4 regions of the Mesorhizobium sp. DCY119 genome follow, and region 1 is predicted to be linked to each of the others. Evidence: predicted binding sites of a transcription regulator. Region 1 holds the regulator's gene; each other region holds the start of a gene.
What was found. The regulator LexA, encoded in region 1, represses DNA repair genes until DNA is damaged. The targets are predictions, from matches to a motif close to TGTTCNNNNTGTGTTCNG.
Positions count from the first base shown of each region.

Region 2: recA (recombinase RecA) is a predicted target of LexA. The motif match lies at 1,805-1,822, and genes of this name have one in related genera.
Region 3: ssb (single-stranded DNA-binding protein) is a predicted target of LexA. The motif match lies at 2,070-2,087, and genes of this name have one in related genera.
Region 4: DZG07_RS18565 (2'-5' RNA ligase family protein) is a predicted target of LexA. The motif match lies at 1,796-1,813, and genes of this name have one in related genera.

Region 1 covers NZ_CP031834.1:2,963,082-2,967,291, reverse strand. Annotated here, with positions in the region: gene gltX (glutamate--tRNA ligase) at 1-670, opposite strand, end outside; gene DZG07_RS14445 (hypothetical protein) at 866-1,330, shown strand; gene DZG07_RS14440 (hypothetical protein) at 1,315-1,923, shown strand; gene lexA (transcriptional repressor LexA) at 1,944-2,663, opposite strand; gene glp (gephyrin-like molybdotransferase Glp) at 2,837-4,042, opposite strand; gene moaC (cyclic pyranopterin monophosphate synthase MoaC) at 4,043-4,210, opposite strand, start outside.
Region 2 covers NZ_CP031834.1:2,600,051-2,604,260, reverse strand. Annotated here, with positions in the region: gene alaS (alanine--tRNA ligase) at 1-392, opposite strand, end outside; gene recA (recombinase RecA) at 586-1,680, opposite strand; gene DZG07_RS12580 (PfkB family carbohydrate kinase) at 1,966-2,832, shown strand; gene DZG07_RS12575 (TfoX/Sxy family protein) at 2,802-3,125, opposite strand; gene DZG07_RS12570 (GFA family protein) at 3,241-3,738, shown strand; gene sufA (Fe-S cluster assembly scaffold SufA) at 3,744-4,133, opposite strand.
Region 3 covers NZ_CP031834.1:2,820,246-2,824,455, forward strand. Annotated here, with positions in the region: gene uvrA (excinuclease ABC subunit UvrA) at 1-573, opposite strand, end outside; gene DZG07_RS13755 (dual specificity protein phosphatase family protein) at 1,402-1,992, shown strand; gene ssb (single-stranded DNA-binding protein) at 2,203-2,730, shown strand; gene DZG07_RS13765 (MarC family protein) at 2,826-3,458, opposite strand; gene gyrA (DNA gyrase subunit A) at 3,713-4,210, shown strand, end outside.
Region 4 covers NZ_CP031834.1:3,815,184-3,819,393, reverse strand. Annotated here, with positions in the region: gene DZG07_RS18580 (SRPBCC domain-containing protein) at 1-418, shown strand, start outside; gene DZG07_RS18575 (thioredoxin family protein) at 501-1,274, shown strand; gene DZG07_RS18570 (GFA family protein) at 1,321-1,734, shown strand; gene DZG07_RS18565 (2'-5' RNA ligase family protein) at 1,857-2,438, shown strand; gene DZG07_RS18560 (ArsC family reductase) at 2,469-2,822, shown strand; gene DZG07_RS18555 (aminopeptidase) at 2,893-4,146, opposite strand; gene DZG07_RS18550 (LysR substrate-binding domain-containing protein) at 4,180-4,210, opposite strand, start outside.

The DNA of each region.
Region 1 (4,210 bases):
CATCCCAGCCCATGGCGTTGTAGATGACCGTCTGGCGCGCAGCGTTGGTCAGGTGGTCGTCGCCGCGGATGATATGGGTGACGCCCATATCGTGGTCGTCGACCACGACTGCGTGCATGTAGGTAGGGTTGCCGTCCGAGCGGAGGATGATGAAATCGTCGAGATCCTTGTTGGGAAAGCGAACATCGCCCTGCACGCGGTCGCGCACGATCGTCTCGCCTTCGGCAGGCGCCTTGATGCGGATCGCACCCTTCACCCCGGCCGGTGCCTCGGAAGGATCGCGGTCGCGCCAGCGGCCGTCGTAGCGCGGCGGGCGGCCCTCGGCGCGGGCCTTTTCGCGCATTTCCGTAAGCTCCTCGGGCGAGGCGTAGCAATAATAGGCTTTGCCGGCGCGCACCAGTTCCTCCGCTACCTCGCGGTGGCGCGGCGCGCGCTCGAACTGCGATACCGGCTCGCCTTCCCAGTGCAGACCGAGCCAGGCAAGGCCGTCCAGGATAGCTGCGGTCGCCGCATCCGTGGAACGCTCGCGGTCGGTATCTTCGATGCGCAGCAGCATCGTGCCGCCGGTGTGGCGCGCATAGAGCCAGTTGAACAGGGCCGTGCGGGCGCCGCCGATATGCAAATAGCCGGTGGGCGAGGGGGCGAAGCGGGTAATGACTGTGTCGGACATAGGATTTCCAGAAGGCAGGGACGGGCCGGCGAGAGCCGAAGATGGCACGCATGGCAATTTGGTAGCGTTCATGTAGCATGGCTGGTCAGGGGTGCAAGGGGCAGGGGCAAGCCGAGAACGGCGCGAGGTGCGCGCGCGCCGGCCAGGCCCCGAATTGGGGAAACCTGGATGGCGCGCGAGACATCCACAGGCGAGGTGAGCGAGCGGGCGCAATTTGCCTATCCGCTCGACGCGCCGCTTGTTTCGCCTCCCTCGCGATTACCATCAGCCGAACCGGCTCCGACACCGCTGGCACCTTGGAAATCTCGACCGCCGCTTCTGCCGGCAGCCTGGCGCAAGAAGCTTCAGGTTGTCCCGTCGCGCGCACGCGCCACGCGCTCCTTCGCGTCGGCAATCGTCCTGGAACTTGAGCGCGGCACGCCGTTTCTTCTCGTTCCGGTGTTTCTGGCGCTCGGTGCCATCATCTATTACGGGCTCGAGGCTGAGCCGGATTTCCTGCCGATGTTTGGTGGCAGCGCCGTCCTGTCAGCTTTGCTTTTGCTGCTGCCTTCGCATCAACAGTTGTTCCGTTTTGCGGCGGTGGGGGTGTTGATCTGCGTCGTCGGCCGAACGAATTCACCATCGAAAACTGGAAGCGGGCGCTGTTGTCGGAATATCTGATCAAGCCGGTCGATACGATCAATGATGCCGGCAAGAAAAGGTCGAGCCGGGCTGGGCGCCGTAATTCACCAACCGACGCGTCCTTCGATGATTCCGCGGAAATTGAAGCGGCCGACCTTGCATCAAGCGATACGGCCGTTTCGTCGGGACAATCTCGCGAAAAGCCGGTGAACTCGCTCGCTGCTGGTTTCGATTGCCATAACGGTCTGTGTCTGGCGACGCACAGATCGGGCGCAATCATCGCTCACGCTGCCGATTGGCGTTCCGCGCGACGCGCGTGCGACTATGCCAGCCTCATCGTGATCGACGACGCGACTGCCGAGGATGTCTGCGAAGACGCCGTCCCGCTGGTTGTCACCAAGCGCGAACTGGCCAAGTTCGGCAGCGCCGCCGTCTATCTCTATGGCGACATTTCGGATCGTCGTGCCGAAATTCGTTTCGCGCTGACACAACCATACCGCCCCTGGCATACACAACGAGCATTTTCTCGAGAGGCGAGAGGACTGCCGCCTTATCAGCGGAGAGAAAGTAAGCCGGCGAACAATCAGTTAAAAAAGTCGAGATACTCAAATTCGCGAAGCGCCAAACCATAGTCAGGCGCTGCCGCGTGTCGTCAATAACGCCGGATCAATCCCACCAGCTTGCCCTGGACCTTCACACGGTCAGGTCCGAAAATCCGCGTTTCATAGGCTGGATTGGCGGCTTCCAGCGCAATGGAAGCGCCCTTGCGGCGGAAGCGCTTGAGCGTGGCTTCCTCTTCATCTACCAGCGCAACGACGATTTCGCCGGGGTTTGCCGTATTGGCATTGCGGATGATCACCGTGTCGCCGTCAAAAATACCGGCCTCGATCATCGAATCGCCTTTGACTTCAAGCGCATAGTGCTCGCCGCCCATGATCATCTCCGGCGGCACGGAGATTGAATGCGTCTTGTGCTGGATGGCTTCGATCGGCACACCGGCAGCGATCCGGCCCATTACGGGGATCGAAACGGCGGAGCCGACATCATCATTCCCGGCTACAGGGCCGCGCGCAGGTTCCGGGGGGCGTCGACCTAGGCTGCCCTCGATGACGCTCGGCGAGAATTTCGCGCGCTGCGGTGCCAGCCCGGGGGCCATGGAGTCGGGCAGGCGGAGAACTTCGAGTGCGCGAGCGCGATTCGGTAGCCGGCGAATGAACCCGCGCTCTTCAAGAGCAGTGATCAACCTGTGGATGCCGGATTTCGATGCCAGATCGAGCGCTTCCTTCATTTCATCGAAGGAAGGCGGGATTCCCGCTTCTTTCATCCTCTCGTGGATGAACATTAGAAGCTCGTGTTGCTTGCGCGTCAGCATGGCCACCCCCGAAGAATCAAACCAAAAACAAAACCAGAACAAACACTATCTGTTCCATTTGTGTTCTGCAACCGTTTAAATTTTAATGAATATCTTAAGGTACTGGAAACAATACGCGAACGCGCCGATATTGGAACCAGTCGATCGGATATGTGCCGATCGATAGGCCTGACCTAGCGAATCCTCAGGACGGTGCATGGCGCACCAGCCTCGGCCGCCGGCGCAAAAGGTTCGCGGATGATCAACGCATTGGCCTCGGTGAATGTCCTCAGCATTGAGGAATCCTGGATCTCGAACGGCGTCGCTACGAGCCCGGCATCGTCGTCTCGAAGAACGGCGCGCACATAATCCTGGCGCAGATCGTTGGCCTGCATTGCTGCGCCGAGGAAAGCCTCATGGATATCAGACACATGGTGCCGCCCGCCAAGTCGCGACAGCAGCGGCTTCAGGAACAGATGCGAGCAGACAAGACTCGCCACCGGATTTCCGGGCAAGCCGATGCAGCGGGTGTGCCCGAGTCGGCCGAACATCAGCGGCTTGCCGGGCCGCATAGCGATCTTCCAGAAATCGAGCTTTACGCCTTCGCTGGTCAAAACGTCGTGGATGAAGTCGTGATCGCCGACGGATGCGCCGCCCAGAGTCACGATCACGTCTGCGCCGGCCTCCATGGCTCGCTTGATCAGCGCCGCGATGGCCTCCTTGCGATCGGGCGCGATGCCGAGGTCGAGCACCCTTGCGCCAACCGATTCGGCGATCGCTGCCACGCCGAAGCTGTTCGAGGCGATGATCTGGTCGGGGCCTGGTTCGCTGCCCGGCGGCAAAAGCTCGTCGCCGGTGGCGATGATCGCCAGCAGCGGCTTTTTCACGACGGGAAGGCGAGGGTGGTTGGCCGAGGCTGCAAGCGAAAGCGCACCCGCGTCCAGGACCCTGCCTTTGTCCAGCAGCAGGTCGCCTGTGGAAAAATCGAGGCCCCGGCGCCTTATGTGGCGACCGGCATCCACCGTTTCGGTGACCTCTACGGTTCTGCCATCGAGCTTTCGGGTGTTCTCCTGAATGACGATGGTATCGACACCATCCGGCATCGGCGCTCCCGTGAAGATGCGGACGGCCTGACCCGGCTCTACTTTGCCGGCAAAGCGCCGCCCAGCCGGAGCTTCGCCGATAACGTGCAGCGTTGCCGGGACATTGGCGACGTCAGCACTGCGCACCGCATATCCATCCATGGCCGATGCGTCGAACGGCGGTTGCGTGCGCAGCGCTCGTACAGGTTCGGCCAGCACGCGCTCGGCAGCCTCGGCCAACGCTACGGATTCCGCGTTGCCGGGACCGGCGCCATCTAGCAGTCGCTGTAGGGCCTCGGCGACCGGAAGGAGTGCCATCTATGCGTCCACCCGGTAGTCGCCGGATTTGCCGCCGGTCTTCTGGACCAGCCTGATGCCGGAAATGACCATGCCGCGATCGACGGCCTTGGCCATGTCGTAGATGGTCAGGCAGGCGACGGAAGCCGCCGTCAGCGCTTCCATTTCGACACCGGTCTTGCCGGTGAC
Region 2 (4,210 bases), 360 kb from region 1:
TGGTAGACGGTGACGAGCAGCTTATCCTTGGAGAGTCCGAAGTCCTTCGTGATCAAATTCCAGGCGAGCTCGATCGCACGCTCCTTGAAATAGTCGCCGAAGGAAAAGTTGCCGAGCATCTCGAAGAAGGTGAGATGGCGCGCGGTATAGCCGACATTGTCGAGGTCGTTATGCTTGCCGCCGGCGCGCACGCTCTTCTGGGCGGTCGTGGCGCGCGAATAGGAACGCGTCTCCAGACCGGTGAACACATTCTTGAACTGAACCATGCCGGCATTGACGAACATGAGCGTTGGGTCGTTGCGCGGCACGAGCGGGCTCGATGGAACGACCTCGTGCCCGTTCTTTCGGAAATAGTCGAGAAAAGTCGACCGGATTTCGTTTACGCCACTCATGTCTTTGCCTTTGTGAGAATTCCGCCCGTGCTGAAGGCGGAAAATGGACATGGCCTTTTAGCCTTCGCACCCACCCCTGTCCAGAACGCCAAAGTACCGTAAATCCGCATCCGCGAAAGGTTACTTCCGCTCAAAATAAAACCGCCGGCACAAAGGCCGGCGGCTTGTCGAAACAACTGAAGCGCAAAGCAGCCTATGCTTCGTTGGCTTCGCCAGCATCATCCTCGAAATCGGCTTCCGGTCCACCCTCAAGGAATTTCTCGGCGATCAATCCTGCATTCTGCCTCAAGAGCAGTTCGATCTCGCGAGCGGTATCGGGATTGTCGCGCAGAAACAGCTTTGCGTTTTCACGGCCCTGACCAAGACGCTGCGAATTGTAGGAGAACCAGGCGCCCGACTTTTCGACCACGCCGGCCTTCACGCCGAGATCGACAAGCTCGCCGGTCTTGGAAACGCCCTCACCATACATGATATCGAACTCGACCACCTTGAAGGGCGGCGCCAGCTTGTTCTTCACCACCTTGACGCGGGTCTGGTTGCCGACGACCTCGTCGCGATCCTTGACCGAGCCGATGCGGCGAATGTCGAGGCGAACTGAAGCATAGAACTTCAACGCGTTACCGCCGGTCGTCGTCTCGGGCGAACCGAACATCACGCCGATCTTCATGCGGATCTGGTTGATGAAGATGACCATCGTGTTGGAACGCGAGATGGAAGCCGTAAGCTTGCGCAGCGCCTGGCTCATCAGGCGCGCCTGCAGACCTGGCAGGGAATCGCCCATCTCGCCTTCGATTTCGGCCCGCGGCGTGAGTGCCGCAACAGAATCGACAACCAGAACATCGACAGCACCCGACCGCACCAGCGTGTCGCAAATCTCCAGGGCCTGCTCACCGGTATCCGGCTGCGAGATCAGGAGATTTTCGAGATCGACCCCAAGCTTGCGGGCATAGACCGGATCAAGGGCATGCTCGGCATCAACGAATGCGCAAATGCCACCCTTCTTCTGCGCCTCGGCAACCGTATGCAGCGCCATCGTCGTCTTGCCCGAGCTTTCCGGACCGTAGATTTCGATAATGCGGCCGCGCGGCAGGCCGCCGACACCGAGTGCGATATCCAGACCGAGAGAGCCGGTCGAAACCGTCTCTATCTCGACGATCTTCTCATTTGCGCCGAGGCGCATGATCGAACCTTTTCCGAAAGCGCGCTCGATCTGCGACAGCGCGGCATCCAGAGCCTTTGATTTGTCCACCGTTTTGTCCTCTACAAGCCGCAACGAATTCTGAGCCATGATACATTACCCCTTGGACGTCAATGAAAGGCCGGGCAACCCGGTTTTGTCATCAACATGTACCTCTTTTGTTCTCATTTGGCAAGAGGCCTCAAGTGGTTGATAAGTAACATATTTCCACACATGTTCTATTTTTGTACTATAGAGCCGCACAAATGGCTGCGATTGCGTTCGCGCGCTTGCGTGCCTGACGCGCAGCCTTGGCGATTCGCTGCTGCGGATTGTCCAAAGCCCGTGCCCGCGCGATAAGCTCGCCACCGGGTTTTCATTTTAACAGGATGCGCGATGAAGTCTTCCAGAATTCTGGCCATAGGCGGCGCGCATATAGTCCGGCATGGCCAGGCCACCGACTCATTCGCACAGGGCGAATTCAATCCCGGCGTGATGCGCGAAGTTGTCAGCGGCGACGCGTTCAATGCCGCGCGCATGGCTGTGCAGCTTGGCGGCTCCGCTTCGCTGATCTCGATCAGGGGTGGAGATATTGCGGGCGAAACGGTATCCCGCGCCATTGCCGCAGAAGGCATTGAAGACCTTTCCGTGGTTTTCCTGGACCGCAAGACACCGAGCCGCACGGTCTTGCTGGACAGCGACCACCGCCTCATTGCCGGGCTCGACGACACGGCGCTTTACGACCTCGTCTTTCCGAAACAGATGCGGCGCTCGAAGATGCGGGAGGTGTTGGCACGGTCCGACGCAATTGTCTGCGACGCGGACCTGCCCGCCGCTGCCCTCGAAAGGCTGGCTGTGCTCGCCGCCGGCAAGCCACTGTTCGCGATGGCGGCATGTTCGACCAAGATCCTGCGCTTTGCGAATCTTCTGCCCCAACTCGCATGCCTTTACACGAAGCGCGAAGGCGCCGTTGCGCTTTCAAGCGGTGGCACGCAGGACGAGATTGCATCGACTGTGGAGAGGCTGCGCGAACGCGGCCTCGCATGCGGCATCATCATGGAAGACGATGGAACAACTGTCGGTTTCGACCGGGAAACGCTCTTTTCGATCCGATCGCTCGATCCCGAGTATTCGCTCGAGACATTGGCAGGAGCCACCATAGTCGCTCTGATGCGCGGGCTGCCGATGCGCGAGGCGCTCTCTGGAATAGGTGCAGTTCGCGAAGCGGGCACTCACTTGCCAGCGCGCAAGCCCGCCTCATAGGCCCTGCGTGCCCAGACCGTCATCTCTTCGGGATCATCAAGGGCGTCTTCAGGGATGCTCCAGTAAGGCATGGCGACCGTCTTGCCGTGCCTCGATCCGGTGTAGGTCCATTGCGTGCAGCCGGCAGCCTCGAAATCGAGGGCGCTTTGTGCATCCGCCTTCAGCCGGAATTCGCCACGGATTTCGACGGCGATGATGACGCCATCGAAATAGACGCCCTTGCCGCCAAACAAACGGCGGATCGAAACCGGCCCAAGCCCGTCGAAAAGTTCGCGAATGCGTTCATCGTCCATGGCGCGATCATGTCATGCGGCCCGGCACTTGTCATGACGGCAACCAAAGCTCTGCTGACAGGTTTTAATGCCTGAACATGATATGCCGAAGCGATCTATTTCCAGGAGTTGCCCAATGCCCGTTCTGCTCAAAGGCTCGTGCCACTGCGGTGCCGTTCATTTCGAAGTCGAGAGCCATACCCCTGCCCCCTACCAACTCTGCTACTGCTCGATCTGCCGCAAACAGCAGGGCGGCGGCGGTTATGCCATCAATCTCGGCGCTGACAATGAAACGATGAAGGTTACAGGCAAGCGCCACATCGGCGTCTATCGTGCCAGGATCGAGGATGACGAGCATCCGGTCTGTGAGATTTCCAGCGGGGAGCGCAATTTCTGCAAGAAGTGCGGATCAACCCTGTGGCTCTACGATCCAACATGGCCGGAGCTTGTCCACCCCTTCGCGTCAGTGATCGACACCGACCTGCCCACCCCGCCACAGCGCACGCACCTGATGCTGAAATACAAGGCGAACTGGGTTGAGCCGAATATCGCCAAGGGTGACAAGACATTCGACGTCTATCCCGAGGAGTCGATCGCCGATTGGCACAAAAGGACCGGTATGTGGGTTGATTAGAGCGCTCAGGCAGCGCCGGCTGATGCTCTCGCCTCGGCAAGCTGCTTGAGATCGGCGGGCTTCAGTTCAACCGATTCGCCGCAGCCGCAGGCCGAACTCTGGTTCGGATTGGTGAAGGTGAAGCCGGTGCGAAGCTGCGTCACTTCGAAATCCATCACCGTGCCGAAAAGGAAAAGCGCTGCTTCCGGCGCAACATAGACATGGGCGCCGTCACGCTCGATGTGATCGTCCTTGGGGTTCGGCTCGGTCACCAGATCGACCGTATATTCCATACCCGCACAGCCGCCCTTCTTGATGCCGAGGCGAATGCCCTGCGCACCTTCACGGGTCGCCACGATCTCGTTGACGCGAGAAGCGGCCTTTTCGGTCATGCTTATGACGGCAAAGCGTCCCATTTCGTTCTCCATGCCCATGCAGGTTCAAGGCCTGCCGGATACACTATAGATGGTCGATCGAAGTCCGGTTGGCAAGT
Region 3 (4,210 bases), 140 kb from region 1:
ATCGGCGATCTCGTAGAAGACGCCATCGACCTTGACGCGCTGAAAACCCTTCTTCAGCAGCTCGGCCAGTTCCTTGCGGTACTCGCCCTTACGGCCGCGCACCATCGGCGCCATGATGAACAGGCGCGTGCCTTCTTCCAGCGCCAGCACGCGGTCGACCATTTGCGAAACCGTCTGGCTCTCGATTGGCAGACCCGTCGCCGGCGAATAGGGAACGCCGACGCGCGCGAACAGCAGACGCATATAGTCGTAGATTTCGGTGACGGTTCCGACCGTCGAGCGCGGATTGCGCGAGGTCGTCTTCTGCTCGATCGAGATAGCTGGAGACAGACCGTCGATCTGGTCGACATCCGGCTTCTGCATCATCTCGAGGAACTGACGCGCATAGGCCGAAAGGCTCTCGACATAGCGGCGCTGGCCCTCGGCATAGATCGTGTCGAACGCCAGCGACGACTTGCCCGAGCCTGAGAGGCCGGTCATGACGATCAACGAATCCCGGGGAAGGTCGAGATCGATGTTTTTCAGATTGTGTTCGCGCGCACCGCGAATGGAAAGATATTTATGATCGGCCATGCCGGTCCGCCGCCTCAATTCAAGAAAACTGTTGGATTGGCCCGTCTGTCCGGCCATCCCGTCATGTAGGTATTTTTGCCGCTCTGTCGAGGGACGCCCAACCCTCTCCGTCAGCAGGGTTTAGCCGCCTTTGCCCGCGGGGAGCAAGCGAAAAGAACAAAGGCCGAACACGCTCCTGACATATTGTGCATAAGCCATATGGCTTTGTTACAGGCCGATCACATTTTTGCCGGCAAGGCTTCGCGCGGTTGACGCCGAAAAATCGAAGGAGCAGACTTCCTATGTCATCTGGAGCCGAGCATCCTTCGATGTTCTTCGCAGCCGGTAGGCGGTTTGCGAGACGCCGCAAACCAGCGAATAAGCGCTTTGGAAGACTTTGGAGAAACTGACAGAGGAGCGAGGTATGACCCCACCTGACAGTCCCAAATGGCTCTGCAAATGCGCGGAGCCGCGCCAGGCATAAGTGCCCGGGCTTGCCCGGCAGACTGTGACCTGCCGTCCCCAAAAAAGAAAATCAGAGACCACTAGTCGGATCGTTGGCTGAAGCCGCGTAGCATCCGAAAGCAAAGCCGGTAAAACACTCCCGGCAGTTGGCAAAAATGTCATCAAAGCCTCGACCGCTCTTGAATGAGCGGCGAGGCTGTTTTCATGATCCCGACAGACATCCCGTCGAAAACGCAGTTTGACGCCACAATAACAAATCTCCGCCGCCGTGCCGCCTCACGGCTAACCGCGATTTGCCGCAATCGCTGAGGAAATGGCGCTCGCCAATGCCGACGTCCTTTTTCATCAAGACGAGGCATCGCCCGGTTTCGCGAGGCCTTGAGTATGACGGTGTTTGGGAAGCGGTCAGTGCCTGTGCGGGCGGGTGCCTGGATTGCGGCGGCTCTCGCACTGCCTCTGTTGGCGCTTGGTGCATTCCTTTGCGATCTGCAGCTTTCCGGAAATTTCCATACGGTCGTGCCCGGCGAACTCTATCGCGCAGCGCAGCCGACGCCGCGCCAGCTGCAAGAATACGCCGATAAATACGGCGTAAAGTCCGTCATCAACCTTAGGGGGCCGCATGATGGGTTCGCATGGTACGAAGCGGAGAAGGCGGAAAATGCGAAGCTCGGGATCAAGCAGATCGATTTTCGCGTCAGTTCGATCACCGAGATGGACAGCAAGGAGATCGCCAGGCTTGTTGCGATAATGCGCCAGGCGAGGAAACCGCTGCTCGTTCATTGTCAGTCGGGCGCTGATCGCAGCGGATTGGTTTCGGCGCTCTATCTGGCCGCGGTCAGCGGTGTAGATATCAAAGAGGCGGCGCGCCAGCTTTCAATCAGGTACGGGCATTTTTCGATGCCTTTCAGCCGTACCTACGCCATGGACCTGACTTTGGAGGCATTTGGTGCCGCATCCGCTCAACCCAGCAGCTAAGTTTCGATAATTGCGGCTTTCGGTTGAAAAAGACGTGAAATCGGATGGCGGCGCTTGAAATACGGTGAATTGCTGTATAGAACAAAATGAGAACAAACAACTTGTGGACAGAGCCTGAATTTCATCCCCGTTGTGGCCGGGATGGTGTCTATGGGCTAAGGTGTACCGGCAAATTTGCCGATTTTGTTAGGATAAGCGCGGAGCGGTGTCATGGCGGGTAGCGTCAATAAAGTCATTCTGGTTGGTAATCTCGGCGCGGATCCGGAAATCAGGCGGTTGAACTCGGGTGAGCCGGTCGTCAACATTCGTGTCGCCACCTCCGAAAGCTGGCGCGACAAGAATTCCGGCGAGCGCAAGGAAAAGACCGAGTGGCACAATATCGTCATCTTCAATGACAACCTCGCCAAGGTCGCCGAGCAGTATCTGAAGAAGGGCATGAAGGTCTATGTCGAGGGTCAGTTGCAGACCCGCAAATGGACGGACCAGACCGGCAATGAGCGCTACACGACCGAAATCGTGCTGCAGAAGTTCCGCGGCGAATTGCAGATGCTCGACGCGCGCGGGCAGGGCGGCGACGGCGGGCAGGTGAGCTATGGCGGCGGCGGTGGCCGTGGATCGGATTTCGGCCAGTCCGGCCCGAACGATGATTTCAACCGTGGCGGTGGCGGCGGTGGTGGAAACCGAGGCGGCGGTGGCGGTGGTTCGTCACGCGATCTCGACGACGAAATCCCGTTCTGAGTGACTTTTTCGCGGGGGCGTTCAACGCTCCCGCGAACCCGTTTTCTGTCTAGAAAGACTTTGCCGATAGTCTTTACGGCTGCCTTTGAAATCGATCAGCCTGCCGCCACCATTGCCTTGATGCCATCGGCAACGAACTGGACGGCCAGTGCCGCCAGGATGACGCCGAGAAGTCGCGTCAGGATCGAACGGCCGGTCTGGCCAAGCAGGCCGTCGATGCGCTCCGCCAGGATGAAAACGAGGTAGGTGAGGGCAAGGCACAGGAAGATGATGCCGACCAGTGCTGCCTGCGCGGCCCACCCCGGAAATGAGCCTGACAGCAGCACCGTCGCCGAGATGGCGCCTGGCCCCGCGATCAGCGGGATCGCCAGCGGAAATGCCGCAATGTTGTGGATGTGATCCTTGGTGATCGCTACGTCCGAAATCTTCTCCTTGCGGTCCTGCCGTTTCTCGAAAACCATCTCGAAGGCAATGAAAAACAACAGGAAACCGCCTGCGACGCGGAAGGCGGGCAGGGTAATGCCGAACACCGACAGGATCGACGCGCCGGCGACGGCAAACAGCGCCATGACGCCGAAGCCGATGACGCTGGCGCGGATCGAAACCTGACTGCGCTGCGCGCGTGTCATCCCGCGCGTGACCGCCAGGAAGATCGGCGCCAGCCCGGGCGGATCGATGGTCACCAGGAGCGTCACGAAGGCGTTGAAAACACTGTCGAAATTCGGCATTCCGTGTCCTCCTGCAGGCAGGCTACATTGCCGGCTTTCCGCGCGCCAGTCCCCTCACGGCAAGATCAGGGCAAAGGCCTCCTGATTTCTTGGGAGGCATATTTTCGACATGGTGTCGCAGGATTGCCCGAATCTCCGGTATCCATTTGAATTTGTGGCGAAAAACAGTTCTGGAAAAAAGCGCTCGGTATTGGTGAAATCGGTATCGTTCCTATATAAGAGGGCAGTGATTCTCCTAGTTTAAGTGATCCGATTTGACCGACCAGAAATTACCGGGTGGACCCGGCGGCCCCTCCGATATCGAGCCTATCTCGATCATCGAGGAGATGCAGCGTTCCTATCTCGACTATGCGATGAGCGTCATCGTCAGTCGTGCGCTTCCGGACGTTCGCGACGGGCTGAAGCCGGTTCACCGGCGTATCCTTTTTGCCGCCCATGAAAGCGGCTACCACTGGAACCGCAAATATGTGAAGTCGGCGCGCCCGGTCGCCGACGTCATGGGTAAATACCATCCCCACGGCGACGCCTCGATCTATGACGCCTTGGTTCGCATGGCGCAGGATTGGTCGCTGCGCGTTCCGCTGATCGACGGGCAGGGCAATTTCGGCTCCATCGACGGCGATCCGCCTGCGGCGATGCGCTATACGGAATCGCGCCTGACCAAGGTCGCGCACGAGCTTCTGGAGGATATTGACAAGGATACCGTCGATTTCCAGGAAACTTACGATGCGTCCGGTCGCGAGCCCCGCGTT
Region 4 (4,210 bases), 850 kb from region 1:
TCCGCAGACCATCTGGAAAGCGCTGACAACCGGCGATCTGATCGCCCGCTGGATGATGGAGCCGACGGGGTTCGAGCCCGTGGAGGGCAGGCACTTCACGTTTCAGACGACGCCGGCAGGCAGGTGGGATGGTGTCATTCGCTGCCAGGTGCTGGAGGTGGTGCCGAACGAGCGCCTCGCCTACGCCTGGAAAGGCGGAGATGACGGAAACGTCGGATATGGTTCGCGGTTGGACACGGTCGTCACATTTATCCTGTCCAGGGTCGACAACGGAACCCGCCTTCGCCTTGTCCACTCCGGCTTCGTCACGCCGAAGAATGACACGGCTTTCAACAATATGAGCCAAGGCTGGCCGAAGTGCTTCCAAAGGCTGGATGTCATGGCTGCAGAACAGGTTTCTTCGAAAAAGCTGCACTGACGCATATCGAAGACCTGACCGCATTGGAGATTGGCGAGGGGATCGAACTGGAAAGAGGCATCTCGACAAGAGGAGGTTGACCATGCCGCATCAAGTCGTTTCGCGAGACCAGTGGCTGAAGGCCCGGGTAGCACTGCTCAAGGAGGAAAAGGAGCTGACGCGGCACAGTGACACGCTGGCGCAGCAGCGGCAGGAACTGCCTTGGGTTCGGATCGACAAGCAATACAGCTTCGAGACCGATGAAGGGAATGCCACGCTGGCAGACCTCTTCAAAGGACGCTCGCAGCTTCTCATGTACCACTTCATGTTCGGACCGGACTACAAGGCGGGGTGCCCTTCCTGTTCCGCGATTGCGGATGGATTTAATGGTGTCTTCGTCCACCTGGAAAACCACGACGTCGCGTTTTGGGCGGTGTCGCGGGCGCCGCTCGCAAAGCTGCAGGTCTATAAGCGGCGGATGGGCTGGACGTTTCCCTGGGCATCCTCGTTCAGCAGCGACTTCAACGCCGATTTCAATGTCTGGTTCACCGAGGAGCAGCAGAGCGAAGGCGGTATCGAATACAACTATGAGCGCGAGGCGCCGTTGCCTGTCGCCGTGATACCCTCGCGTACGACGCCGGACGGCGCCACTATCTTCGCGACCATGTCCGGAACCGACACTGCCACATACACACGAGAGAGACCGGGCCTAAGCGCGTTCGTGCTCGAGGACGGCCGCGTCTACCACACCTATTCCGCCTATGCGCGCGGGCTGGATGGCCTATGGGGCACGTACCAGTGGCTCGACCGCGCACCCAAAGGGCGCAACGAACAGGGCGTCTGGTGGCGGCGCCACGACGAGTACGAAAAGGGCTGAGCGAAGTTTTCTCGGCCCGCAACCACTTCACAGCAGGAGAAAAGACGTGAGCAAGCCTTACACCGGCGGATGCGCCTGCGGCGCGATCCGATATGAGATTTCTGCCGAACCAATCATGATGAACGACTGCCAGTGTCGCCAGTGTCAGCATGACAGTGGCACCGGGCACCAATCCCACCTGACCTTCAACGGCGCGCCCGTGAAGGTGGAGGGCGAAGCGACCCATTGGAACATGGTGGGCGAGGGCGGAACCGTCAAAGCGCGCGCCTTCTGCCCCACCTGCGGTTCACCTGTCTACATAACCTTTCCAGACATGCCTGATCTTTTCATCGTCAGCGCTGCCAGCCTCGACGATCCAGGCCGATACAAACCGCAAATGGTTTTCTGGGCTGCCGGCGGTCATGCGTGGGACCACCTCGATCCAGCTCTGCCAAGATTCGACAGGATGCCTCCAAGGTGAATGCAGTCTGATCTGGCGGGCGTGGGTTCTGAGCACATTCCCGAATCATTTTTGTTGCGAATGTTCTTGTTTTGTTCTAGATGTCAACCCAGAAGGATGAGGGCATTCCAGGGAGGTATGCCATGCAGAAGCGATTTGATTTCATGGAGGAAAATATCCCGCTGCGAAGGCATCCGGATCGCGTATTCTTCACCGTCTTCCTGGGCGGGATGGCGAAGGCGCTAGTCGAGAAAATCGGAAATCATATCAAGAGCTTGTATGGTATCAGCGCGCAATTGCGTCCACTTGATCATCTGCACGTTTCGCTGCAACATGTCGGCGATTTTCCTCGGCTGAAGAGCAAGTATATCTGGGCTGCATGCCGGGCCGCAGAGGCCGTGTCGGGCAAGCCTTTCACAGTTTCTCTGGATCGAGCGATGTCCTTCACCGGCCGCCGCCCGGGTAAGTGTCCTTTTGTGCTCTGTGGCGACGGAAACGCTGCAACATTCGAGCTTCACCAGCGCCTTGCTGTTGCGATGCGAAAGAACGGCCTGAAGGCGGGGTTCGAGTTCACCCCGCATATGACGCTGTTCTATGCACCAATTTCCGTTCCGATGTGTCCGATCGAGCCCGTCAGTTTCGAGGTCAATGAGTTCTTCCTCATCCACAGCAAACTGGGCCAGACCAAATATGAAACACTCGGCAGATGGCCTTTGCGCGGGTAAAACGTCTTGGCGCAATAGGAGAGGCTGGAATTGACCGTCACCATCTACGGCATCAAGAACTGCGACACGATGAAGAAGGCCCGCACATGGCTGGAGAGCCACGGAGTCGAGTATCAGTTTCATGACTACAAGACCGAGGGGCTTGACCGCGCGCAGCTGGCGAGTTGGTGCAAGGGACTCGGCTGGGAGGTGCTGCTGAACCGCGCCGGCACCACGTTCCGGGCGCTTGCCGAGGGCGATAAGCAGGATCTCGACACCGAGAAAGCAATGGCGTTGATGCTGGCGCAGCCTTCCATGGTCAAGCGCCCTGTGCTCGATGTCAGCGGGAAATTGCTCGTCGGTTTCAAGCCGGAACGTTACGCGGAAATGTTCTCCACAAAATAGCCGGCCCGATGCCGGACAAGGCATTGCGCCGCGCACCTCGTGAGCGCGCGGCGCAATTCGGCTAAAATGCTCAGGCCCACTCGCCGGCGCGCATGACCGGTTCGGTGCTGCCGTCCTTGTTGACGCCGTCGATGTCGATCTTGCCGGAGCCGATCATCCAGTCGATGTGGATCAGGCTCGAATTGCCGCCGCGCGCGGCGACTTCCTGCGGCGACAGGTTGCTGTCGTTGAAGCAGGTGGAATAGCACTGGCCGAGCGCGATGTGGCTGGCGGCATTCTCGTCGAACAGCGTGTTGTAGAACAGGAGCCCGCTCTGCGAGATCGGCGAGGAATGTGGCACCAGCGCCACTTCACCGAGACGGCGCGCACCTTCGTCCGTATCGAGAACCTTGCCGAGCACGTCCGCGCCCTTTGAGGCGTTCGCGTCGACAATGCGGCCTTCCTCGAATCGCACTGAAATATTGTCGATCAGCGTGCCCTGATAGGAGAGCGGCTTGGTGCTGCTGACATGACCCTCGACGCGGCGGGCATGCGGCGTGGTGAAAACTTCCTCGGTCGGGATGTTCGGGTTGCAGGTGATGCCGTTCTTCGCGGTCTCGGCGCCGCCGTTCCATTTGTGGCCGTCGGCAAGGCCGATGGTGAGATCGGTGCCGGGGCCTGTGTAATGCAGAGCATGGAAAGCCTTGCCGTTCAGCCAGGCTGTGCGGCGGGCAAGGGCTGCATTGTGGTCCTTCCAGGCGCTTACCGGATCGTCCGAATTCACCCGCGAGGCGGAAAAGATCGCGTCGGCAAGCTTGGCGACGGCAACATCTTCCTGGTCGTTGGGAAAAACCAGTTTTGCCCAGGCGGTGTTCGGGTAGGCGACGATGTTCCAGTTGATGTCGAAGCCGGTGATCTTTTCCAGCGCCGGCCGGTAAGCCATAGAGGTGGCCTTGTTGGCGCGCGAAACCTTTGCCGGGTCCTGCGAGGCAAGCAGCATCGGGTTGTCGCCGCGCACCGCAAGCCGTGCAGCACCGCCGGCGAAAGCCTTGGCCATGCCGTCATAGAGCCAGCCATCGGCCTTGTCGAAACTGGCGTCAGGCGCGTGGCGGTAGCGGGCCAGCGTCAGCTCATCGTCCGAGAAGATCGGCGTCACGATGCCGGCGCCCGCCTTGTAGGCGTGCTCGACGATACGCCGCACGAAACCAAGCGCCGAAGTCGGAGCCGTCATCACGAGGTCCTGCCCGGGCTGCAGTTGCAGGCCGATCTTGATGGCCACTTCCGCCAGGCGGTCGAGTTTGACGGGATCGATGGCAGCGTCAATCGCGCTGATATGCGAGGTCATGGTAGAACTGCTCCTTTGAGTGTCTGGCGGGATTCATAGCTCCGAAAGCGGTGGCTGAACACCT